DNA from 3 places in the Paraburkholderia sp. J11-2 genome. Region 2 is predicted to be linked to each of the others. Evidence: predicted binding sites of a transcription regulator. Region 2 holds the regulator's gene; each other region holds the start of a gene.
What was found. Region 2 encodes LexA, which represses DNA repair genes until DNA is damaged. Its sites were predicted from a motif close to ACTGTATNNNNATACAGT; they were not measured.
Positions count from the first base shown of each region.

Region 1 (3,277 bases), on a different contig from region 2:
GATCGGCGGGCGCGGAATATGGCGCGCCAGAATGCGCAAAGCCGCGATCGCCCGCCTGGGCGTCGCGGCTTGAACGGCTCATGCGTGCGTCGGCAGGCTTCACGGCGGGGCGCCGCTCGGCACCCCGGTCAGCAGGCGAACCCGCACGCGAGTTAGCCTGATCGCCGGACGGCGAGGACGTAGGTGACCCGCCCTTGCGCATCAGCTTGCCTTATCTACGAGAGCCTGAAGAATTTACTCTTCGTCGGCGACTTCGACTTCGCCGGAATTGTCGACGCCGGCCGGCATCGTGCTCACGCCCAGCGATTCGCGGATGCGGTTTTCGATCTCACGAGCGATGTCCGAGTTCTCGCGCAGGAATTCGCGTGCGTTGTCCTTGCCCTGGCCAATGCGCTCGCCGTTATAGCTGTACCACGCACCCGCCTTGTCGACGATCTTGGCCTGCACGCCGAGGTCGACGATTTCGCCCTGACGCGAGATGCCTTCGCCGTACAGAATGTCGAACACGGCTTCGCGGAACGGCGGCGAGACCTTGTTCTTCACAACCTTCACGCGCGTTTCGCTGCCGATGACTTCGTCGTTCTTCTTGATCGAGCCAATGCGGCGAATGTCCAGACGCACCGACGAGTAGAACTTGAGTGCGTTGCCGCCCGTGGTGGTTTCCGGGTTGCCGAACATCACGCCGATCTTCATGCGGATCTGGTTAATGAAGATCACCATGCAGTTCGTCTTCTTGATCGTGCCGGTGAGCTTGCGCAGCGCCTGCGACATCAGACGCGCCTGCAGACCCGGCAGCGAGTCGCCCATTTCACCTTCGATTTCGGCCTTCGGCACGAGCGCCGCGACCGAGTCGATCACGATCATGTCGATCGAGCCCGAGCGCACCAGCGCGTCGGTGATTTCGAGCGCCTGCTCGCCCGTGTCCGGCTGCGAGATGAGCAGTTCAGGCACGTTCACGCCGAGCTTGGCGGCGTATTGCACGTCGAGCGCGTGTTCCGCGTCGATGAACGCCGCCGTGCCGCCGAGCTTCTGCATTTCGGCGATCACCTGCAGCGTGAGCGTGGTCTTGCCCGACGATTCCGGACCGTAGATCTCGACCACGCGGCCGCGCGGCAAACCGCCCACGCCAAGCGCGATGTCGAGGCCGAGCGAACCGGTGGAGACTACCTGGATGTCCTCGACCGCTTCGCCGTCGCCGAGTCGCATGATCGACCCCTTGCCGAACTGCTTTTCGATCTGCGCGAGCGCGGCGGCCAGCGCCTTGCTCTTTTCAGCAGTCAGCCCAGCCGAGCCTTTCTTGCTATCTTCCATGAATCGTCCTTTGCTATGATGAACGGCGTCTCGTGACCATGCGCACGCCTCATTCGGGCTAATGCACACGAACGCAGACACTGTATAAAAAAACAGTGGTTTTGGCAAGCCTTTCTGGCGATCCAGAACCGCGAATTTCGGGAGACCGCCGCGCGTCGCCTGGCCGCGCCTTCAAAGACGCGGCGCGGCGCCGGTGCTACGAGGTCAAAGGGCCTCGAAAGCGACGTTGGCGCAACATGCGAATCCTCATTGCCGAAGACGACAGCATACTCGCGGACGGGCTCGTGAGATCACTCCGCCAATCGGGCTATGCCGTTGATCACGTGCGTAGCGGCGTGGATGCCGATACTGCCTTGTCGATGCAGTCGTTCGACCTCTTGATCCTCGATCTGGGCCTGCCGAAAATGCCGGGCCTCGAAGTGCTGCGCCGTTTGCGCGCGCGCAATTCCAACCTGCCCGTGCTGATCCTCACCGCCGCCGACAGTGTGGACGAGCGCGTGAAAGGCCTCGACCTCGGCGCCGACGACTACATGGCCAAGCCCTTCGCGCTCAACGAGCTCGAAGCGCGCGTGCGTGCGCTCACGCGGCGCGGCGCGGGCGGCGGCCCGACCGTGGTGCGGCATGGCGCACTCTCGTATGACCAGGTGGGGCGCATCGCGCGCATCAATGACCAGGTGCTCGATCTTTCGGCGCGCGAACTGGGCGTACTCGAAGTGCTGCTGCAGCGGCTCGGGCGGCTCGTGTCGAAGGAGCAACTCGTCGATCACCTGTGCGAGTGGGGCGAGGAAGTCAGCAACAACGCCATCGAAGTCTACGTGCACCGGCTGCGCAAGAAGCTGGAAACCGGCGGCGTGCGCATCGTGACGGTGCGCGGACTGGGCTACTGCCTCGAAAAGGAGGCGAAGGAAACGCACGCCGGCGCGAGCCAGCCAGGCACACGCGCCGAGACCGGCACACCCGACGCCACGCCGGCGATGCCCGCCAGCCACTATTTCAAATAGGCGGAGTCGAAGATGGCCGGGCGTCCTCCCATCGCGCGCGCCGTGCCGCCCAAGGGCGCCGCGAGCACAGCCGGCGAAAACACATCGGGCGCGTCCGCATTCACGGCCGACGCCCTCGACGACGACGCGCGCGACGCCCGCTACGCCAACCCGTTCGCCCCGCCCGACGAAGCCGAAGCCGCCGCCGAGGCGCGCCCGCGCTCGCTTTTCGGCGAGATTCTCGACTGGATGCTCGCGCCCTTGCTGCTGCTCTGGCCGATGAGCATCGCGGTCACGTATCTCGTGGCGAAGTCGATCGCCAACGGCCCCTTCGACCGCGCGCTCGAAACCGACGCCTATGTGCTCGCGCGCCAGATCCAGCCCGTCAACGGCGTGGCCGAACTCACACTGCCCGCCTCCACGCGCGACTTCCTGCGCGCCGACAACGTAGACAGCGTGTTCTACCAGGTGCTCGGCAGCCGCGGCGAGCTGATTGGCGGCGATCGCGACATGCCGCTGCCGCACGACGACGACCGCCCGCCGCCCGGTCTCGTCGAGTTCCGCGACGACACGCTGCGTGGCATCGACATCCGCGTCGCCTATACAACAGTGGAGCCGACGCACCTGAGCGCCGGCGACCGGCCGGGTCAACCGGTGCTCGTGCAGGTCGCAGAAACGCTCGACAAGCGCCGCCAACTGGCCAACGACATCATCAAAGGCGTGATCCTGCCTCAGTTCGTGATCCTGCCGCTCGCGATCCTGCTCGTGTGGTTCGGTCTCTCGCGGGGCCTCGCGCCGTTGCACGCGCTGCAGTCGAACATCCGCATGCGCCGCCCCGACGATCTTTCGCCGCTCGAAGCGCGCCGCGCGCCGCCCGAAATCGAGCCGCTCGTCACCTCGTTCAACGACCTGCTCACGCGGCTCGAACAGAACATGGAGCTGCAAAAGCGCTTTATCGCCGACGCCGCCCATCAGATGAAGACGCC
Region 1 covers NZ_CAJMYY010000015.1:99,647-102,923, reverse strand. Annotated here, with positions in the region: gene recX (recombination regulator RecX) at 1-82, opposite strand, end outside; gene recA (recombinase RecA) at 235-1,311, opposite strand; gene U5A57_RS21740 (response regulator transcription factor) at 1,548-2,312, shown strand; gene U5A57_RS21735 (sensor histidine kinase) at 2,325-3,277, shown strand, end outside.
Region 1: the regulator LexA is predicted to act here: its motif matches at 1,391-1,408, upstream of recA (recombinase RecA).

Region 2 (3,277 bases):
CAGCCGTGAACGTGAGCCGGTACGACGCGATCACGCGCGGCGACCACACGGCGCGCACGAACTGGCTCCAGTCGAGCGTCGCCGTCTTGAGGAAGGTGGCGGCAAGCGGAATGAGCACCACGAGGCTCAGGTAAGCCACCGTGATGCCGAGCGTCACGCCGAAGCCCGGCAGCGCACTGGGCTTGCGCAATCGAAACGTTGTCATGCTCATCGTCCAGACATGGGTTGCGCGCTTGCCGGGTTCGCCGGCGGCGCCGAAAAGCGCGCCCGTGGGCGCGCTTCTTTGTTATGCGGTCGCGTCGCGATCGACTGCCAACCGGTACTGCGGTACAGCGGTGTTGCGTGACTTACTGCGGCTGGTAGATCGAATCGAACACGCCGCCATCTGCGAAATGCGTCTTCTGCGCGTTGGTCCAGCCGCCGAACGTGTCGTCGACCGTGTAAAGCTTCAGCTTCGGAAACTTCGCCGTGAGCGCCGCCGGGACCTTGTCCGAACGCGGACGGTAGAAGTTCTTCGCGGCGATCTCCTGGCCCTCTTCGCTATAGAGGAACTGCAGGTAGGCCTCGGCCTCCTTGCGCGTGCCCTTCTTTTCGACGACCTTGTCCACCACCGCAACCGGCGGCTCAGCCAGAATGCTCACCGAAGGGACCACGATCTCGAACTTGTCCGGGCCGAATTCCTTGAGCGAAAGGAATGCTTCGTTCTCCCATGCGATCAGCACATCGCCGATACCGCGCTGCACGAAGCTCGTCGTCGCACCTCGCGCGCCCGAGTCGAGCACGCCTGCATTCTTGTAGAGCTTCGAGACGAAGTCCTTGGCCTTCTGCTCGTTGCCGCCCGGCTGGTGCAGCGCATAGGCCCACGCCGCGAGATAGTTCCAGCGCGCGCCGCCCGAGGTCTTCGGATTCGGCGTGACGATCGACACGCCCGGCTTCGTCAGATCGTCCCAGTCCTTGATGTGCTTGGGGTTGCCCTTGCGCACGAGAAACACGATCGTCGACGTGTACGGCGAGGCGTTGTCGGGCAAGCGCTTTTGCCAGTCCTTCGCAACGATGCCCTTGTTGGCGAGCGCGTCGATGTCCCATGCGAGCGCCAGCGTCACAACGTCGGCCTGCAGGCCGTCGAGCACCGAGCGCGCCTGCGCACCCGAGCCGCCGTGCGACTGCTTGATGGTGAGCGTTTCGCCCGTCTTCGCCTTCCACTGCTTGATGAAGGCCTCGTTAATGTCCTGATACAGCTCGCGCGTCGGATCGTAGGAGACGTTGAGCAGCGACGTGTCCGCGTGAGCGGCCACGGGCGCCATCGCCGTAACTGCGACGAGCGGCGCAACGCCGATAACCAGTTTTGCCGCCAGTGATTTCAGCCAGCCTGCGCGCCCCGTATGTGTCGTGCCCATCTATCTGTTCTCCGTTTTCGTGTGTGCTCGTTCGCGCTCATCCGTGCGCATCTGCGAATTGCAGCTAACGATGGAGGCCAGTCTAGCGATCCGCTTACATTATTAAAAATGATGTTTTCTCATTTTTTAATACGCAAAAGTGGTAAGGACAGAGGAAGTCGCTGCTAGAGCGCGATTTCGTCCGCACAAACGCGGGAAAACGGCCTGATAGCAATGCTCAGTTGACGAACTTCAAGTAACACTTGAAAAGTGGCGAGTACTGTATAAAAATACAGTTACCTGTTCAAACATACAGTGGCGCCATGACCAAACTCACCGCACGACAGCAGCAGGTTTTCGATCTGGTTCGCCGGGCGATCGAACGCACGGGCTTCCCGCCCACGCGCGCCGAGATCGCGGCGGAACTCGGCTTCAGCTCGGCCAACTCCGCGGAGGAGCATCTGCGCGCGCTGGCGCGCAAGGGCGTGATCGAACTGGCTGCGGGCGCCTCGCGCGGCATCCGCCTCATGCCGGGGCCCGACGACCTGCCGCACCAGTTCACGCTCCCGCACCCGAGCATCATGCAGCTCTCACTGCCGCTCGTTGGCCGCGTCGCAGCGGGTAGCCCGATCCTCGCGCAGGAGCACATCTCGCAGAACTACATGTGCGACCCGGCACTGTTCTCGAGCCGCCCTGACTATCTGCTGAAAGTGCGCGGCCTTTCCATGCGCGACGCCGGCATTCTCGACGGCGACCTGCTCGCCGTGCAGAAGAAGGCCGAAGCGAAAGACGGGCAAATCATCGTGGCGCGCCTTGGCGACGACGTCACCGTGAAGCGGCTGAAGCGCCGTTCGAACGGGCTCGAACTGATCGCCGAGAACCCCGATTACGACAATATTTTTGTCGAGGCTGGCAGCGCGGAATTCGCGCTGGAAGGCATCGCGGTTGGCCTGATCCGCCCCACCGAATTCTAAGCAATCCGTCTGCGCGCGTTGTGCGCTGAGTTTACGCACTACCTGGAGAGAGTCATGGAACGCCTTGCCCGCTTGCTGCCCTTCCGTCAATTCGGCCGTCTTCGCCACCTCCGTGGAATCGCCTCTTGCGCGGTGCGCGAGGTGCGCGACTCGGCCGCCGCACTGAGCGGCTCGCTCTTCGAAGACTCGCCAGAGATGGTGGCCGCCAGCACGGCCGACCTGCCGGCGCTGCCCTCGGCCCAGCCGGCGTTTGCGCGCGTGTCGCTCAACAGCACGCTCAACACCGAGCAGCCCATGCGCCGCGCGCCGGTGCGGGTCTATCAAGGTCAGTCGCGGCTCATTCTCGTCGGCACGGTTGACGCGGTCTGCCGTGCGATCGACCGCTGCATCGCGGAGCAGCACAGCGACCTGCCTGCAGCGCTGGCGAAGTAAGGTCGAATCGAGCGCGAATTCGCCAATACGCGGCTCAAATGTGAGAAGAGGTTACGGTCGGGATCGTTTAATCAAGTTTGCGGTCAACACCCTGTTTGAACGATTTGTCCTATGCCGATGACGGAATCTCCCTCAACCCCTCGTAAAACCCAAGGCTGGAAGAAGCCCGTAGCGATCACCGTTGCGCTCGCCATGATTGTTGGCGCGCTTGGCTACGCGTATGCGTCGCCCTATATCGCGGTGAAACACATGAAAGCCGCCGCCGACGCTCGCGACGCCGCCACGCTCAACGAGTACGTCGATTACCCTGCGCTGCGCCTGAGCCTCAAACAGCAGGTTGGCGAGATGCTGCATCGGCGCATCGAAGGGCAACACAGCAGCAATCCGCTGCTGATCCTCGGCGCCGTAATTGGTGCGGCACTGATCAGTCCGCTCGTGGATGCCTACGCAACGCCAGAAGGCGTGGCCGCCCTGCTGAGCGGCATGCCGCCGACA
Region 2 covers NZ_CAJMYY010000018.1:162,816-166,092, reverse strand. Annotated here, with positions in the region: gene cysT (sulfate ABC transporter permease subunit CysT) at 1-205, opposite strand, end outside; gene U5A57_RS24940 (sulfate ABC transporter substrate-binding protein) at 348-1,397, opposite strand; gene lexA (transcriptional repressor LexA) at 1,700-2,350, shown strand; gene U5A57_RS24930 (hypothetical protein) at 2,405-2,782, shown strand; gene U5A57_RS24925 (DUF2939 domain-containing protein) at 2,894-3,277, shown strand, end outside.

Region 3 (3,277 bases), on a different contig from region 2:
GCTGACTGGCACCCACTGCGCGGCGACTTCGGGGCGGAAGTCGGCGACGGGTGCCGCTCTCATCACATTGCCTGAACCCAGCCTTGCCGTGAGCAGTTCCATGAGGCGCGCGTGGTCCTGGGGCGAGCCGCCCGGTTCCGGAAACAGCGAGTCACTTGGTGCCTCAGCTTCCCGTACATCCTTTGCTTCGAGCCTCAATGCAATGACCGGCGCCGCGAGTTCGATCCGCGAGAGTCGCTCCTTCAGCAGCCGCACGAGGTGTTCCTCGTGCCACGTCGGCTCGCCTAGGGCGACTTCCACGTCGGTGGGAGGAATCGCATCGCGGCCGCGCTCGTGCTCGAGCGAGACAACGAAACGCGCGACGGCAAGCTGGCGGGCGGCAAGCCATCCCGTCATCTGCAGCGTAAGCCGGCGCGCGGCGAAGAGCGCCGCTTCAACATGCTCAATGCGGTCCGGCAACTCGACGCGGGCATCGAACGCGGGCGGCATCGTGAGCCATTCGTGGACTTTGGGTGCCTCGCCCTTCGCGCGGTCAAGCGCATCGAGCAACGCGGTGCCACAGCGCTTTTTCAGTCCGGCGCGCGGCAGGCGCGTCACGTCATCGATCGTTGTGCATCCAAGACCCTCAAACCATTCGGCGAAACGTCTCGCGGCAGGCAGCACGCCCAGAGGGATGCGCCTGAGTACACGCGAAAGGGACTGCTGTGTGAGCGCAACGCCACCACCGGCGCGCGCAATGAGCCAGGTGGCCTCGGCGGTCGGTGCGATCGAAGCCGTGCACGTCACGCCGAAGTCTGCAACCGTGCGACGCACGCGCCGGCGAAGCGCGCGCAGGCCACCGAAAAGCCGCAGGCTGGCGGTCACATCTGCGAGAACGACGTTCTCGTCGGCGATCACAACGTTTGGCGTGAACTGGAGCAGGGCGAATGCGACACCCCGTACCGTCTGCTCTTCACGCGTGAGCTCACGCTCCCTGAGATCGGCGTTCGGCGCGAGCGTGAGCACGCCGCCCCGGCGCATGCCGACGACCACCCCCTGCGCCCGCGCGGCTGCGTCGGCATCGAGCACGCGGCCTTTTTCCAGAACAACGAAACCGTTGTCAGACACCGGCATGTACCAGGTTGGGCAGAAGCTCTCGATGGGCAGGCGTGGCAGATGAACGCCGATCCAGTGGTGCATGACGATTCAGGAGAACAGGCGAAGGGGAGAGCGCAACGAATACGGGCTTGTCGCGATGCGGTCCACGGCGTTTGATGAATGAGACGTTCACGCCGTCGGGCGCCGCGTCGATCGAGATACGCAACGGAGCGGGGGACGTCGCCTGCGCCGCGGCCGGAGGACGAAAGAGGAACAGCAACGTATCCGCGCGCTGCGCGGCGAGGTGCAGGCGACGTAGCGCCTCCGGGCGGACCTGCTGCTGCCAGAAAAGCAGCGCCCCCGCGGTTCCGGCACGAAGGATCTGTTCCGCTGCCCAAAGGCTGTCTGCGGTCGTGGCTGCCTTGAGCACGCGGATGTTTTCAGCGCCCACACCCCACCAGGTGAACGCTGCCGGCTGAAGTCTGTGCGGAGGCTGGAGAACGAAGACAGGCCGGGTCGCGACGGCTTCAAGCGCGGCTTTAAGCAGGCGCAGTTCGCCGCAGCCCGGTTGCGGGACGATCACCTCGGTCAAGGCCCCCGTCGGCCAGCCGTGGCCCGGCAACTCCGCGTCGAGCGCCTCGTGTCCGCTCGTCACCGTGCGGCCGTGGGCGGAGCCCAACTGCGAGGCTCGCCACAAATCCGGGTGTATCGCCTCGACGTTCAGTAGCGGCAGCGTCATGGTGCCCCCAATAAATACCTGTATATATATACAGTGATCGTAACCGCTCCACCCAGAAAAGTCACCCGGGGATGTGTCGGTAGTGTGCGACTTCCGGGCCGGTCAGCGAGCCAATACGGCGACCGAAAGCGGTCAACGCGTGGTCGATGACCCGGTCGAGGGAAAGGCTGACACTTTGAGTTACGTGGGAGTCCGGCGCCGGGCGCGTGATTCGTTGGCCACCCGGGTGCAGCGACCCAGGTGCCGCCGCACGGGCTGCGCGCAGTTGGTTCGGGCGCGACCCGCTCCCCGCACATATTTCGGTGCCGGAGTGCGTCGGGGACGGGATGAATTGTCTCCGCACTGCGGAGACAATTCATCCTCGCAAATGCGCAGGCAACGAAGTTCGGGCCTACGGAGTGGCGCCCCAATCAGGTGAGCTGGGTCGCGGGGCAACTGGTAAACTATCCTCGATTATTTTGGTTGGGTATAAATTATCTTCGTTCGGATAATTGATGATAATTGCGCTTCCCGGGACATCTTCGGGGCTCGTCCAGATTCGTGCGTCGCCAGGCATGGCGTCAGTTCATGAGCCAGAAAGCGACGATAGCCTGATCGCGCTCTGAAACGGGTTGATCGCGGGGGGAATGACCCGCCAGAGCAGCTAACGGTCCTTTAGAATCACCAGATTCCGATAACGACAGCGGATGACCGTGGTGCAGGAAACTCAAACATATGTGTGCCGTAACGGCCATGTCCGGACGGACCAGTTCGACCCCGATGCAGCTCCGCCAGGCGGACGTTGCCTCATCTGTGGGGAGCCACTGCTGGGTCATTGCATTCACTGCAACGCACGCATTCCTGGCAAACCCCGGGCACCGGGCGTCATCGTCGCAAACTGGTCGTTGCCCAGCCGCTGTCCTCAATGTGGCGCAGCCTATCCGTGGGCTGAACACGTATCCAGTTCGGGTAACGCCAGCAACGCCGTCGCCCGCGTTGAGCAGATCTGTCAGCGCTTCCATCTTGTCGCGAGGCGATTGGCGCGGCGTCATGCAAACCGCCGGACGATCGCCGTTGACGACGAGTACGATGTGCAGGACCTCCTTGCGGCCATGCTCGCTGCGGACTTCGACGATGTCCGCGATGAGGAGTTTTCTCCGTCCGTCGCGGCACAAAACAGTCGCATTGACTTCGTCCTGGTCGGTCCGGGCATCGCGGTCGAAACGAAAATGACGCGTGAAAACCTGACGGACAAGAAGCTCGCGGACGAGTTGCTCGTTGACATCAGGCGATATTCAGAACATCCAGAAGCCCAACACCTTGTCTGCTTTGTCTATGATCCGCAGCTTCGGGTCAAGAATCCCGCCGGTCTCGTGCGGGATCTCGAGAAAACCGTGACACGGTTTGAGACGCTGCGAGTCGTCATTGCGCCGCGCGGGATCTAGCCAGAATCTGTCGCCGACTGTCGCCGCGACGCCGCCC
Region 3 covers NZ_CAJMYY010000058.1:9,389-12,665, forward strand. Annotated here, with positions in the region: gene U5A57_RS40530 (DNA polymerase Y family protein) at 1-1,179, opposite strand, end outside; gene imuA (translesion DNA synthesis-associated protein ImuA) at 1,100-1,816, opposite strand; gene U5A57_RS40540 (DUF2321 domain-containing protein) at 2,503-3,240, shown strand.
Region 3: the regulator LexA is predicted to act here: its motif matches at 1,834-1,851, upstream of imuA (translesion DNA synthesis-associated protein ImuA).